2 regions of the Pseudomonas sp. NPDC096917 genome follow, and region 2 is predicted to be linked to the other one. Evidence: predicted binding sites of a transcription regulator. Region 2 holds the regulator's gene; the other holds the start of a gene.
The links. The regulator sigma-54, encoded in region 2, starts transcription at its own class of promoters, with help from an activator protein. The targets are predictions, from matches to a motif close to ANTGGCATNNANNTTGCTNT.

Region 1 (7,245 bases), on a different contig from region 2:
AAAGGTCGGCACAGCACTGTCGAGCAGGTTCGACTGACCACGACCAAGCGCCTGATCAGCCCATTGACGCAAGGCTTGCTCCCAGTTAGTGACGGGGGACGCATCGTGTTGCAGGTTCAGCAGTTCGGGCGGCAGGTCGCTGATGTGCACTTCTCGCCCCGATGCCATCACGGTGATCCAGCGGCAGGTGTTTTCAAGCTGGCGAACGTTGCCGGGCCACGGCAGGTTTCTCAGGTATTGCTCGGTTTCGGTTTTCAGCAGTTTGGGTTCGACCGACAGCTCTTGTGCGGCGTTGCTGAGGAAGTGCCGGGCCAGCGTCGGGATGTCTTCGCGACGATCTGACAAGCGCGGAATATGAATGCGGATTACGTTCAGACGGTGGAACAAGTCCTCACGAAATTTGCCCGCCTGCACCAGTGTTTCGAGGTTCTGGTGGGTGGCGGCAATGATACGCACGTCGACCTTGACCGGAATATGCCCGCCCACACGGTAGAACTCGCCATCGGCTAAAACGCGCAGCAGACGCGTTTGGGTATCGGCGGGCATGTCGCCGATTTCGTCCAGAAACAACGTCCCGCCATCGGCTTGCTCAAAACGCCCGCGCCGCAGGTTGGCGGCACCGGTGAAGGCACCTTTTTCATGGCCGAAGAGTTCAGACTCCATCAGGTCTTTGGGGATCGCCGCCATGTTCAAGGCAATAAACGGCGATGCGGCCCGTGGGCTATGACGATGCAGCGCATGAGCGACCAGCTCTTTACCCGTCCCGGATTCACCGTTGATCAACACGGTGATGTTGGAGTGGCTAAGACGGCCAATGGCGCGAAATACCTCTTGCATCGCTGGCGCTTCGCCAATGATTTCCGGGGTGGGCGCAGCAGCCGGGGCCACTGCCAGGCCTTGTTGCTCTTGGGCATGCTGGTTGGCACGTTTGACCAGCGATACAGCCTCATCGACGTCAAACGGTTTGGGCAGGTATTCGAAGGCGCCGCCCTGATAGGACGCGACTGCGCTGTCCAGGTCTGAATGGGCGGTCATGATGATCACCGGCAGACGCGGGTGTTGCTCGCGGATTTTGGCCAGCAAATCCAGGCCGCTGGCACCCGGCATGCGAATGTCAGAAATGATCACATCAGGCTGCTGACGAGCCAGGCGGCTCATCACGCCATCGGCGCTGTCGAAGCTCTGTGTGGTCATGCCTTCTTGTTGCAAGGCTTTTTCCAGTACCCAGCGGATTGAACGGTCGTCGTCAACGATCCAAACGGTTTCACTTCGGCTCATGTCGATGCGGCTCCTTGTTCCAGAGGCAGAAAGATCGAAAAGAGTGTGTGGCCAGGGTGGCTTTCACACTCGATCAGTCCCTGGTGCTGGCTGATGATGTTCTGGGTGATGGAAAGGCCCAGCCCGGTGCCATCCGGGCGGCCACTGACCATCGGAAAGAATAGGGTGTCTTGCAGCTCGGGCGGGATGCCCGGCCCGTTGTCGATAATTTCGATTTTGGTGACCAGTCGATGGCGCACATGGCCAATCGTGAACTGGCGCATGGCGCGGGTTCGAAGGGTGATGCGGCCCAGGCGCAGAGCATTCTTATTGCCAATGGCTTGCATCGCGTTACGCACAATATTGAGTACGGCCTGGATCATTTGTTCGCGGTCGATCAGCAAATCCGGCAGGCTCGGGTCGTAGTCACGCACCAACGTGATGTCGCCCTGGGTCTCGGCTTCCACCAGGCTGCATACCCGCTCCAACACTTCGTGCACATTGGTCATGGACAGCGAGGGCAGTTTGTTGGAGCCCAGCATGCGGTCGACCAGGTTACGAAGGCGATCGGCTTCTTCGATGATGACGTTGGTGTAGTCACGCAGGCTTTCATCGGGTAATTGGCGCGCCAGCAGTTGGGCTGCGCCCCGAATGCCACCCAGCGGGTTTTTAATTTCGTGGGCCATGCCGCGCACCAGCATCTTGCTGGTTTCTTGCTTGGACAACTGCGCTTCTTCTTTGGTGATGCGCAGCAACCGGTCGCGAGGGTGCATTTCAAGCAGCAGCATGGTGCCGCTGATGCTCAGGATTGGCGTCACCGCGTAATCCACGGTCAGGGTTTGGCCGGTGGCAGAGGTCAGCATGGCCTCTCGCTTGGTAAACGGGTGGGCTTGTTCAACGGCCAGGCGCAAGGAGTGCAGGGCCTCGGTGGACTCGGTGAACAGCTCGTTGATGAATTGCCCATGACTGCGTTGGCCGCTGATAGCCAGCAGCATTTCCGCCGCCGGGTTCATGTACTCGAGGCGCAAATCGGCATTGAGTAACAGTGTGGCGGTGGTCAGGTTGTCGAGTAACAGTCGGTGCAGGGCATCACTGATGGTCATGGGCCGATCCCGGATTGCGTGCGCGGGTAAGGCGCTGGTGCAAGGAAAATGCAAAAAACAAACCAAGGCTCCGAAAAGAAGCGCGAATCGCCTGAAATAGGGGCTTTAGGCTCGTTTAGATGGCGCCCTGGCTCTGTCAGTGAGTTGTTTTGAACCAAAGTGGGCTGGTAAGCGAGTGTTAGAGCAGTGCTTGCACCAATATAGTGCAAGTTGGCTGAATAGATTCAGTTTCGAGTGAATGCGGGGATATTCAGCCCCTGCGGGTTATTTTTGGCGAGCGCGTTGCAGGTAAAAAACAACCGTCTGGCTTTGTTGCACGGTCTCGTCACCGTCCATCACTTTCACGGAGAGAGAGTGCCTGCCGCGATCAATGTTGTTCACGTTCATGACGGTTTGGGTGTCGGGCTCGCCATAGGGTCGGTCATCCAGCAGCCATTGCAGCCTATGCTGGCTGTGCAGGGGCGGGTCAATCGTGAGCTGTACCGGGAAGGTTCCGTTGTTGGCACGCAGGGCTTGTTCGACGGGCAGGCCATCGATTTTAAGTGCAGTGTAGGGCGGATGAGCGCGCTCTTGTTCGGGCAGCAGGTGCTGCGGGTTGTCGGGTGGAGCAATCTTCAGGGCTGGTTGGAGATTAAGTGGCCCAAGCGTTATAGGTGCGCTACCGGTTAGATCGCGAGGCGTGTTGCCGAAGTGCACGGTGCCGTGAGCATCAAGGGATTTGTACACCTGTGCGCTTGCAGGCAGGGCAATGAGCCACAGGCATACCAAGACGTAGCGCACAGGCTGTTTACTGCGACAGCGGCATGCCCGCGCCACCGGCATAAAACACAATCAGTTCAACGGGCTCGTTGCCACTGGTGCCACGGTGCTCGGTTTGCACGACTTCAGGCAGTGTCTGGCCAGCCTTTAATGTCTTTTTGTGCTTGCCGTCACGGGTTTCAACGAGTAACTCGCCAGACACCACATAGGCCGCATTGGGCATAGGGTGCGTGTGCCAATTGAGTGCAGTGTTGGCCGGGATGATGATTTTGATAACGCTAATTTCGGGTTGGCCAGCCGGGTACGGGCCATAAGGTGCACCATCCCATGAGTGAGTGGCTTTGAGCAGTTGCTCGACTTTGACGCTTGCGGGGTTGCTGGTGCAGCCGAACAAGGTCAGGCAGGCCAGCGACAGCAGCAGGGCTTTGAGCGAGTTGGATAGGGTCATGGCGGCATCCGTTTGATGAGTCGCCTCACGTTACAGATCGCGCTATGGGGTGGCTGTCAGGCGTTGGTGAAGTTTTACTCGGGTGTCACGCCTTGGAATGTAAGACGTTGCGCATAAAAAAGGCCTCCCGTAGGAGGCCTTTCATCAAATCACGCCGCTTTCACGGGTGAAACTGGATTAGCAGCTGTAGTACAGCTCGTATTCCAGTGGGTGTACGAAAGTACGTACTTGGATTTCTTCTTCGCTTTTCAGGGCGATGTAAGCGTCGATGAAGTCGTCGCTGAAAACGCCGCCTTTGGTCAGGAACGCACGACCTTTGTCCAGCTCTTCCAGGGCTTCTTTCAGGCTGCCGCAAACTTGTGGGATCTCTTTAGCCTCTTCAGGCGGCAGGTCGTACAGGTTTTTGTCAGCTGCGTCGCCAGGGTGGATCTTGTTCTGGATACCGTCCAGGCCCGCCATCATCAGTGCCGCGAAGCACAGGTATGGGTTAGCCGCTGGATCCGGGAAGCGTGCTTCGATACGGCGAGCCTTAGGGCTGGACACGTAAGGAATACGGATCGAGGCGGAACGGTTACGAGCCGAGTAGGCCAGCATGACTGGTGCTTCGAAACCTGGCACCAGACGCTTGTAAGAGTTGGTGGCCGGGTTGGTGAAGCCGTTCAGGGCCTTACCGTGCTTGATGATGCCGCCGATGAAGTACAGGGCGGTGTCGGACAGGCCGGCATAACCTTCGCCAGCGAAGGTGTTCTTGCCATCTTTGGAGATGGACATGTGAACGTGCATACCCGAGCCGTTGTCGCCGTACAGAGGCTTAGGCATGAAAGTAGCGGTACGGCCGTAGGCGTCTGCCACGTTGTGTACGCAGTACTTCAGGGTCTGAACTTCGTCAGCCTTTTTCACCAGGGTGTTGAACTGCACGCCGATTTCGTTCTGGCCAGCAGTTGCCACTTCGTGGTGGTGAACTTCGATGACCAGGCCCATCTCTTCCATGGCGTTGCACATGGAGGTGCGGATTTCGTGGTCATGGTCGAACGGAGGAACCGGGAAGTAGCCGCCTTTGATACCTGGACGGTGGCCACGGTTGCCGCCTTCTACGTCCTGGTCGGACATCCACGAACCTTGTTCGGAATAGATTTTGAACATGGAACCGGAGATGTCGGACTTGAACTTCACTTCGTCGAAGATGAAGAATTCTGGTTCTGGACCCACAAAAACGGTGTCGCCGATACCGGTGGACTTCAGGTATTCCTCGGCACGGGTAGCGATGGCGCGCGGGTCGCGGTCATAGCCTTGCATGGTCGAAGGTTCGATGATGTCGCACACCAGAATCAGCGTAGGCTGCTCGGTGAATGGGTCCAGAACGGCTGTGCTGTCGTCTGGCAGCAGGATCATGTCGGATGCTTCGATGCCTTTCCAGCCAGCAATGGAGGAGCCGTCGAACATTTTGCCGTCGGTGAAGAAGTTTTCGTCCAACGCATCACGGGCCGGCATGGTCACGTGGTGCTGAGTGCCTTTGGTGTCAGTGAAGCGCAGATCAATCCATTTGACGTCATGATCTTTGATGAGTTGAACCGACTTCGACATAGTGTCCTCCGGGGTGGCTTAGGGCTGGTAGTGGAATAGCCCTTAATAAGTGGTTGATGCCGGCGCGAATACTCTGCCAAGGCAACCTGCATCACAAGGGAGCAAATTGCATGCCAGTGCTCCGATTTGGGTTAAACGCTTCAATCTCAAGCAGGTTGGCGCTCAAGACTGTTGATTTGCGGCGTTAATCGCACTCAAATGAAGCGATTCGAGTGGTCAATGTTCCATTTTGGTGCGGTGAAAACCGTTTGTACGATAACTGGTTAAACCTTGAGCAATTTCCGCTATAATCCGCGCCCCCCTTTTTTGGCAGGCTGCTCGCGCGCTGTTTTCATGAAACTTATCGTTAAAGTCTTCCCCGAGATCACTATCAAGAGCCGCCCGGTTCGGATGCGTTTCGTCCGTCAATTGGCTAAAAACATCCGTGCTGTGCTCCGCGATCTGGACCCGGCTGTGGTAGTGACAGGTGTGTGGGACAACATCGAGTTGCAAACGCGTGTAAGTGACCCCAAAGCCTTGAAGGAGATGACTGAGCGCCTGAGCTGCATGCCGGGCATTGCGCATTTCCTGCAAGTCGACGAGTACCCGTTGGGCGACTTCGACGACGTCGTTGAAAAGTGCAAACTGCACTTTGGCGATGCCTTGGCCGGCAAGATTTTTTCAGTGCGTTGCAAACGCGGTGGCAAGCACCCATTTACCTCGATGGAAATCGAGAAATACGTCGGCAGCAAGCTGCGTCGTGAATGCGGGGCGGCCGGAATTGACCTTAAAAAGCCGGAAATTGAAGTCCGTTTCGAAATTCGCGACCAACGGTTGTTTGTGATTCACAGCCAGCACGACAGCATCGGCGGTTTCCCGTTGGGCGCGCTTGAGCAGACCCTGGTATTGATGTCCGGTGGTTTCGACTCGACAGTGGCGGCCTATCAGATCATGCGTCGCGGCCTGATGAGCCACTTCTGCTTCTTCAACCTCGGCGGGCGTGCCCACGAACTGGGCGTGATGGAAGTCGCGCACTATATATGGAAGAAGTACGGCAGCTCGCAGCGCGTGCTGTTTGTCAGCGTTCCGTTCGAAGAAGTGCTGGGTGAAATTCTCGGCAAAGTTGATAACAGTCATATGGGCGTCATTTTGAAGCGTATGATGTTGCGCGCGGCGTCCCGTATTGCAGATCAGCTCGAAATTGATGCGCTCGTGACCGGCGAGGCTATTTCTCAAGTTGCCAGCCAGACGCTGCCGAATCTTTCGGTTATCGACTGCGTGACAGACAAGCTGGTCTTGCGTCCGCTGATCGCCAGCCACAAGCAAGACATCATTGATCAGGCGGTTGAAATCGGTACGGCCGACTTTGCCAAGCACATGCCTGAATATTGCGGGGTGATTTCGGTCAACCCCAAGACCCACGCCAAGCGTCCGCGTGTGGAGTACGAAGAACAACAGTTTGATATGGCCGTGCTTGAGCGAGCGCTCGAGCGGGCCAAACTGGTGCCGATTGATCGGGTGATCGATGAATTGGGCCAGGACTTGCAAGTCGAAGAAGTCAGCGAAGTGCTGGCGGGCCAGATTGTGATCGACATCCGTCACCCGGATGCTCAGGAAGATCAACCGCTGGAACTGGCTGGCATCGAAGTACAAGCGTTGCCATTCTATGCATTGAACAGCCGCTTCAAGGAACTGGATGATACCCGTCAGTACCTGTTGTATTGCGACAAAGGCGTGATGAGTCGCCTGCATGCTCACCATTTGCTCAGTGAGGGACATGCCAATGTGCGCGTTTATCGACCGAGCTAAGAGCCCGGGGCTGTATGCCTGTGGCCTGCGTCACCGGCCCCCCGACGCCGCCGTCAAGCTGTAACGGCTTTGCCGGACTCTACTGTTAATCGCTGCCACGACCTGTCAGCACACCGAATCCTCTGATCGAGATACACAAGTGATCGAAAATCTACGTAACATCGCCATCATTGCTCACGTTGACCACGGTAAAACCACCCTGGTAGACAAACTCTTGCGTCAATCCGGCACTCTGGAGCGCAACGAGCTCAACGACGAGCGCGTGATGGACTCCAACGACCAGGAAAAAGAGCGCGGCATTACCAT
Region 2 (7,245 bases):
AATTGATTTTTTGGGCATCAACGCTTCCCCAGAAGATCGGTTCGGTAGTCTGACGCCGGGAAATGGAACGGAACCGGGCCATCCGGATCGCCGGTCATGAACTGGCGTATGCGCGGGTTATCGGCATTCATCAGCTCTTCTGGCGTGCCCTGCCCCAACACCTGACCATCACCGACGACATATAAATAGTCGGAAATACTCGCTGTTTCAGCCAAATCGTGGGAAACCACGATACTGGTGATGCCCAACGCGTCGTTGAGCAGGCGGATCAGCCGCACCAGCACTCCCATGGCAATGGGGTCTTGTCCCACAAAGGGCTCGTCATACATCAGGATTTGCGGGTCAAGGGCAATCGCTCGCGCCAACGCCACACGACGCTTCATGCCCCCCGACAGCTCGTCAGGCATCAGGTTGATTGCCCCACGCAACCCCACCGCCTGCAACTTAAGCAGAACGATGTCACGAATCATCTCTTCGGGCAGTTGAGTGTGAACGCGCAGCGGGAACGCTACGTTTTCGAACACATCCAGGTCGGTGAACAAGGCTCCGCTCTGAAACAACACCCCCATGTGCTTGCGAGCATCGAACAGATCACTGCGCGACAAGGTCGGCAGATTCTGGCCGTTGACCCACACTTCGCCGTTGCTGGGACGCAGTTGCATTCCCATCAAACGTAAAAGGGTAGTCTTGCCGCAGCCGGACGGGCCCATGATTCCCGTGACTTTGCCACGCGGAATTCGAATATCGACATTATTGAAGATGCTGCGCGTACCGCGCTTGAAGGAAACCCCCTTCAGCTCGACCGCGTAGGCGTTATCGGCGCTCATCTAAACTCCTTGCGATGCAGCTTCTGCCTCTCACCCGGACACCAAGCTTCTGATTGGGAAGCACGCGTTTCCTGAGCGGGCCGAACTGGCGGCGAACTATACCACTGCTGATACAGACCGCCCAAGGCCGAAGGAGTGCCCTCGCAGGTTACTGACAGTTAAATAAAGTCGATTTATCCACAAGCCCAATAGCACCTTGTTACTTGAGGCAACAAAGGACGACGATCAAGCGTGAGGGAATTGCGCATAACCGCTATAATCTCTGCCTTTTCTCAGGCTACCCGACCTTAAACATGAGCCAATCCAGCGACTTGATTCAATCTGGTCAACGCACCATCCGCCTCGAACTGGAAGCCGTAGAAGGTTTGCTGACTCGTATCGACGCTGATTTTGTGCGCGCTTGCGAGATGATTCTGGCAAGCAAGGGCCGAGTAGTCGTGGTCGGCATGGGCAAATCGGGCCATGTAGGCAACAAAATTGCCGCCACCCTGGCCAGCACCGGCACAACGGCCTTTTTTGTTCATCCTGCTGAAGCCAGCCATGGTGACATGGGCATGATCACTCGCGATGACATCATCCTTGCCCTGTCCAACTCCGGAACAACGGCTGAAATCGTAACCCTTTTGCCATTGATCAAGCGCCTGGGTATTAAACTGATCAGCGTGACCGGCAACCCGAACTCGACACTGGCAAAAGCCGCCGAAGTGAACCTCAATGTTCATGTCGACCACGAGGCCTGTCCGCTAAACCTGGCGCCGACCTCCTCCACCACCGCAGCTCTGGTCATGGGCGATGCCCTGGCCGTGGCACTGCTTAACGCTCGCGGCTTTACCGCTGAAGACTTTGCCTTCTCGCACCCAGGTGGCGCCCTGGGCCGCCGCCTGTTGCTGAAGGTCGAGAACGTCATGCATTCGGGCGATGAATTGCCGAAAGTGGTACGCGGCACCTCGCTTAAAGAAGCCTTGATGGAAATGACCCACAAAAGTCTGGGCATGACGGTCATCGTAGAAGAAGACGGTCGACTGGCCGGGATCTTTACCGACGGCGACCTGCGCCGCACCCTGGATCGTGAAATTGACATCCGCAATGCAACCATTGATTCAGTCATGACACCGCATGGCAAAACGGCCAGGGCCGAGATGCTTGCGGCCCAGGCCTTGAAAATCATGGAAGACCACAAAATCAGCGCGCTGGTCGTTGTCGACGAGGAAGACCGCCCGGTTGGCGCCTTGAACATGCACGACTTATTGCGCGCAGGAGTCATGTAATGACCCATGAACTGCTTAAACGCGGCAAAGACATTAAACTGGCGATTTTCGACGTCGACGGTGTTCTGACCGACGGCCGCCTGTACTTCCTCGAAGACGGCAGCGAATTCAAGACCTTTAATACCCTAGACGGCCAAGGTATCAAGATGCTGATGGCCGCTGGCGTGCAAACAGCAATCATCAGCGGTCGCAAGACCCCTGTGGTCGAACGCCGCGCGCAAAATCTGGGCATCCCGCATCTTTATCAGGGCCGTGAAGATAAATTGGTGGTATTGGACGAGCTTCTCGGCCAACTCGGCCTAAGCTATGAGCAGGTCGCCTATTTGGGCGATGACCTGCCCGACTTGCCGGTTATTCGCCGTGTCGGTCTGGGCATGGCGGTAGCCAATGCTGCCAGCTTTGTTCGTGAACACGCCCATGGAGTTACCCAGGCACGCGGCGGCGAAGGTGCTGCCCGCGAGTTTTGCGAGCTTATCCTGCGCGCCCAAGGCCACCTGGATGCAGCCCACGCCGCCTACCTATAGAGCTTTCCATGCTGAGTAAAAAAATTCGTAAAATTCTGTTATTCACAGTCATTGCCGCGCTTTTTGCGGCAGTTGGCTACTGGAATATCAGCCCGGAACGTTTTCTCGACCAGCCCGCAACGGCCGTCGACGAAACCGCTATCGACTATTACGCAATCAATGCGCATAGCCTGCAGTATTTGCCGGACGGCAAGCTGCAATATGAAATGACATCAGACAAGGTCGAACATTTGAAGGCATCTGAAGTCACATTGCTGACCAAGCCTGACCTGCAAATGTATCGCGGCACGACCTACCCTTGGCACGTGCAGAGCGAACGCGGCGAAGTCAATCCAGACGGCAGCCAGGTCGAATTGATCGACTCTGTGCGCGTTGCCCGTACAGACGAAAAAAACCGCACTACGATTATTACCAGTACCCGTATGACTGTATTCCCGCAGAAGCAATATGCGCAGACTGATCGAGACGTTAGAATCGACGGCGCTGGTGGTGTGACGACTGGCAAGGGCATGAAAGCATATTTGAAAGACGGCAGGATGGACCTGCTGTCCAACGTAAGAGGACAGTATGAGTCTCGTTAAAACCCTCCCTTTATTGCTCAGCTTGAGCGCAGCACTGGGAAGCGTGAGCGCCTGGGCTCTGCCAAATGATAATGAACAGCCTATCCGTATTCAGGCCAACGAAGCCCAACTGGATGACAAACAAGGCGTCGCCACCTACAAGGGCGATGTCATCATCACCCAGGGGTCAATGAAAATTACCGGCAACACCGTCACCATTACCCGCAATGCTGCGGGCGAAATCGACGTGGTGACATCGGTAGGTAATCTGGCTTACTTCGAGCAACTGCAAAAAGCGACTGACCCTAAACCGGTTCAGGCGTATGCCGTGACGATTCAATACCATGCGCCGCAAAACCGCATCGTGCTGATCGACAAGGCCAAAGTCATCAATGACGGCAACACGACCGAGGGCGAGAAGATCGTCTACGACACCGTCAAACAAGTTGCCAATGCCGGCCGAGCCAATGGCACAAGTGTCACCGCACCTCGTCCACGCATTGACATGGTGATTCAGCCGAAGAAGAAAACCGACCAGCAGAAGGCCCAGTAATGGCAACTCTTAAAGCCCAGCATTTAGCTAAAAGCTACAAGAGTCGCCAAGTGGTACGTGACGTGAGCCTGTCGATCGACAGCGGGCAAATCGTTGGCTTGCTCGGCCCAAACGGTGCGGGTAAAACCACCTGTTTCTACATGATCGTGGGCCTGGTTCAGGCTGATCAAGGTCGAGTGCTGATCGACGATCTGGACGTCAGCCACCAACCTATGCATGGCCGCGCGCGAGCCGGCATCGGCTACCTGCCACAAGAAGCCTCGATTTTTCGCAAGCTGTCGGTGGCCGATAACATCATGGCGATTCTCGAAACGCGCCACGAACTCGACAAGGCCGGTCGTCGCAAAGAACTGGAAAGCCTGCTGCAGGAGTTCCATATCAACCACATCCGCGACAGCCTCGGCATGAGCTTGTCCGGTGGTGAGCGTCGCCGGGTAGAAATTGCCCGCGCATTGGCCACCAACCCCAAGTTCATCTTGCTCGATGAACCGTTTGCAGGCGTTGACCCCATCTCCGTGGGCGACATCAAGCAAATTATTCATCACCTCAAAGCCAAGGGCATTGGCGTGCTGATCACAGATCACAACGTCCGTGAAACCCTCGACATCTGCGAAACGGCTTATATCGTCAACGACGGTCAACTGATCGCTGAAGGCGATGCTGAAACGATTCTTGCCAACGAGTTGGTGAGAGAAGTGTACCTGGGTCACGAGTTCCGCCTCTAAACCCACGGGAGAGCGGGCCCTGAAGCATTGAGCAATCGCATGCATTGCCGCGTCTTTCAGGGTCCGCACTCACGCCGTTATCGGCCATAACACAAACTTATTAAAAATGCCCCCTAGGCAAACGCACCGGTTACAGGCATATAATTTGCTTATGTTTGGCGCTCACGCGCCCTTGTAGTGGATGGCGCCATGTGCGCCGGCGAATAAGGTGTTAAGCCCCTGCCATGAAACCATCGCTAGTCCTGAGAATGGGCCAGCAGCTGACAATGACACCTCAGCTGCAACAAGCCATCCGTCTGCTCCAATTGTCGACCCTGGACCTGCAACAGGAAATCCAGGAGGCCCTGGAATCCAATCCGATGCTCGAACGCCAGGAAGATGGCGACGACTTCGATAATGCTGATCCCCTGGCAGACAACATTGAGCAAAAACCCAGTAACGACATTCCGGAACCTTCTTACCAAGAATCCGCGCCGACTGTGGATAACCTGGAAGAAGGCGATTGGAACGAGCGCATCCCTAACGATCTACCTGTCGACACTGCCTGGGAAGACATCTACCAGACCAGCGCCAGCAGCTTGCCAAGCAGCGATGATGACGAGTGGGACTTCACTACCCGCACCTCTGCTGGTGAAAGCCTGCAAAGCCATCTGCTGTGGCAATTGAACCTCGCGCCAATGTCAGACACCGATCGACTGATCGGCGTAACACTCATCGACTGCATCAACAATCAGGGCTACCTCGACGAAACGCTCGAAGAGATCCTGGAAGCCTTTGATCCAGAACTGGACATCGAACTCGACGAGATCGAAGCCGTTCTGCACCGCATTCAGCAATTCGAACCGGCCGGCATTGGTGCGCGCAATCTGGGCGAGTGCCTGCTGCTGCAATTGCGCCAACTGCCCGCGAAAACACCTTGGCTTAACGAAGCTAAGCGCTTGGTGACCGATTACATCGATCTGCTGGGCGCCCGCGACTACAGCCAGTTGATGCGCCGCATGAAGCTCAAGGAAGACGAGCTGCGCCAGGTCATCGAGCTGGTACAAAGCCTGAACCCGCGTCCTGGCTCGCAAATCGAGTCCAGCGAAGCCGAGTACGTCGTTCCTGACGTCATCGTGCGCAAGGACAACGAGCGCTGGCTGGTGGAATTGAACCAGGAGTCGGTGCCGCGCCTGCGGGTCAACCCGCAATACGCAGGTTTCGTACGCCGAGCTGATACCAGCGCCGACAACACCTTCATGCGCAACCAGTTGCAAGAAGCTCGCTGGTTCATCAAAAGCCTGCAGAGCCGCAATGAGACACTGATGAAAGTGGCGACCCAAATCGTCGAGCATCAGCGTGGTTTTCTGGAATATGGTGACGAGGCGATGAAACCGCTGGTCCTGCATGACATTGCAGAAGCCGTCGGCATGCACGAATCGACCATTTCACGGGTGACCACCCAGAAGTTCATGCATACCCCGCGCGGTATTTATGAATTGAAGTACTTTTTTTCGAGTCACGTCAGCACCTCTGAAGGGGGGGAATGCTCGTCCACAGCGATCCGCGCCATCATCAAAAAACTGGTCGCGGCTGAAAATCAGAAAAAGCCGTTGAGTGACAGCAAGATCGCTGGTTTACTGGAGGCACAAGGTATTCAGGTGGCCCGTCGCACCGTAGCCAAGTACCGCGAATCCCTCGGGATCGCGCCTTCAAGCGAGCGGAAGCGTTTGATGTAAGCCACGGGCCACAGCGTTTCAGTGGCAGGCTGCTCAGCCTGTCACTTTATGCAATGGCAACAGAAGGAGAAACTGTATGCAAGTCAACATCAGTGGACAACATCTGGAAGTCACCCAAGCGCTGCGCGACTCGATCAATGACAAATTCGCACGACTGGAGCGCCACTTCGACAAAATCACCAACGTGCAGGTGATTCTTTCTGTTGAAAAACTTCAGCAGAAAATCGAGGCTACTCTCAATATTCACGGTGGAGAGGTTGTCGGTAATGCTGTTCATGAAAACATGTACACCGCCATCGACAACCTCTACGAGAAGCTTGATCGCCAACTGAAAAAGCATAAGGAAAAGACCCAAAGCCTGCTTCAGGGCGCTACGGGTCGTTAATACTCCCTACCCATGATTCAACTTGAAAATATCCTGACCCCCGGCCGTTCCCTGGTGAACGCGCCGGGCGGCAGTAAAAAGAAAGCGCTCGAGCAAATTGCCAACCTGATCAGCCGCGAAGTACCTGATCTGGAACAGCAAGATGTTTTTGAAGCCCTGATCGCCCGTGAAAAACTGGGTTCCACCGGTTTTGGTAACGGCATCGCCATCCCTCATTGCCGCCTCAAGGGTTGCAAGTCGCCCGTTAGCGCCTTGCTGCACCTGGATGCTCCCATAGATTTCGACGCCATCGATGGCGCGCCGGTCGACCTGCTCTTCGTTTTGCTGGTGCCAGAAGCGGCAACCGACGCACACCTGGAACTGCTCCGGCAGATTGCCAGCATGCTCGATCGTAAAGAAGTGCGCGAAAGACTGCGCGAAGCATCTAGCAACCAAGCGTTGTATCAGGTTGTTCTGGACGTACAGAACGGTCATTAATCATGCGCTTAGTCATTGTCAGCGGACGCTCCGGCTCCGGTAAAAGCACTGCCCTGGCCGTCCTCGAAGACAACGGTTTTTACTGCATCGATAACCTGCCTGCCGGATTGCTGCCAGAACTGGCAGAACGCGCGCTGATTCATACCGAATTGGCGCAACCGCTGGTGGCTGTCTCGATCGATGCACGTAACCTGCCCAGTCATTTGTC

Region 1: glnA (glutamate--ammonia ligase) is a predicted target of sigma-54. The motif match lies at 5,250-5,269, and genes of this name have one in related genera.

The regions. Positions count from the first base shown of each region.
Region 1 is NZ_JBIWEO010000001.1:172,317-179,561, forward strand. It holds gene ntrC (nitrogen regulation protein NR(I)) at 1-1,278, opposite strand, end outside; gene glnL (nitrogen regulation protein NR(II)) at 1,275-2,360, opposite strand; gene ACIQYF_RS00860 (DUF4124 domain-containing protein) at 2,625-3,140, opposite strand; gene ACIQYF_RS00865 (cupin domain-containing protein) at 3,148-3,567, opposite strand; gene glnA (glutamate--ammonia ligase) at 3,745-5,151, opposite strand; gene thiI (tRNA uracil 4-sulfurtransferase ThiI) at 5,485-6,939, shown strand; partial or broken gene ACIQYF_RS00880 (GTP-binding protein) at 7,079-7,245, shown strand, end outside.
Region 2 is NZ_JBIWEO010000006.1:99,455-106,699, reverse strand. It holds gene mlaE (lipid asymmetry maintenance ABC transporter permease subunit MlaE) at 1-18, opposite strand, end outside; gene ACIQYF_RS08950 (ATP-binding cassette domain-containing protein) at 18-827, opposite strand; gene ACIQYF_RS08945 (KpsF/GutQ family sugar-phosphate isomerase) at 1,121-2,095, shown strand; gene ACIQYF_RS08940 (KdsC family phosphatase) at 2,095-2,619, shown strand; gene lptC (LPS export ABC transporter periplasmic protein LptC) at 2,628-3,200, shown strand; gene lptA (lipopolysaccharide transport periplasmic protein LptA) at 3,187-3,732, shown strand; gene lptB (LPS export ABC transporter ATP-binding protein) at 3,732-4,457, shown strand; gene ACIQYF_RS08920 (RNA polymerase factor sigma-54) at 4,682-6,175, shown strand; gene hpf (ribosome hibernation-promoting factor, HPF/YfiA family) at 6,252-6,560, shown strand; gene ptsN (PTS IIA-like nitrogen regulatory protein PtsN) at 6,573-7,037, shown strand; gene rapZ (RNase adapter RapZ) at 7,040-7,245, shown strand, end outside.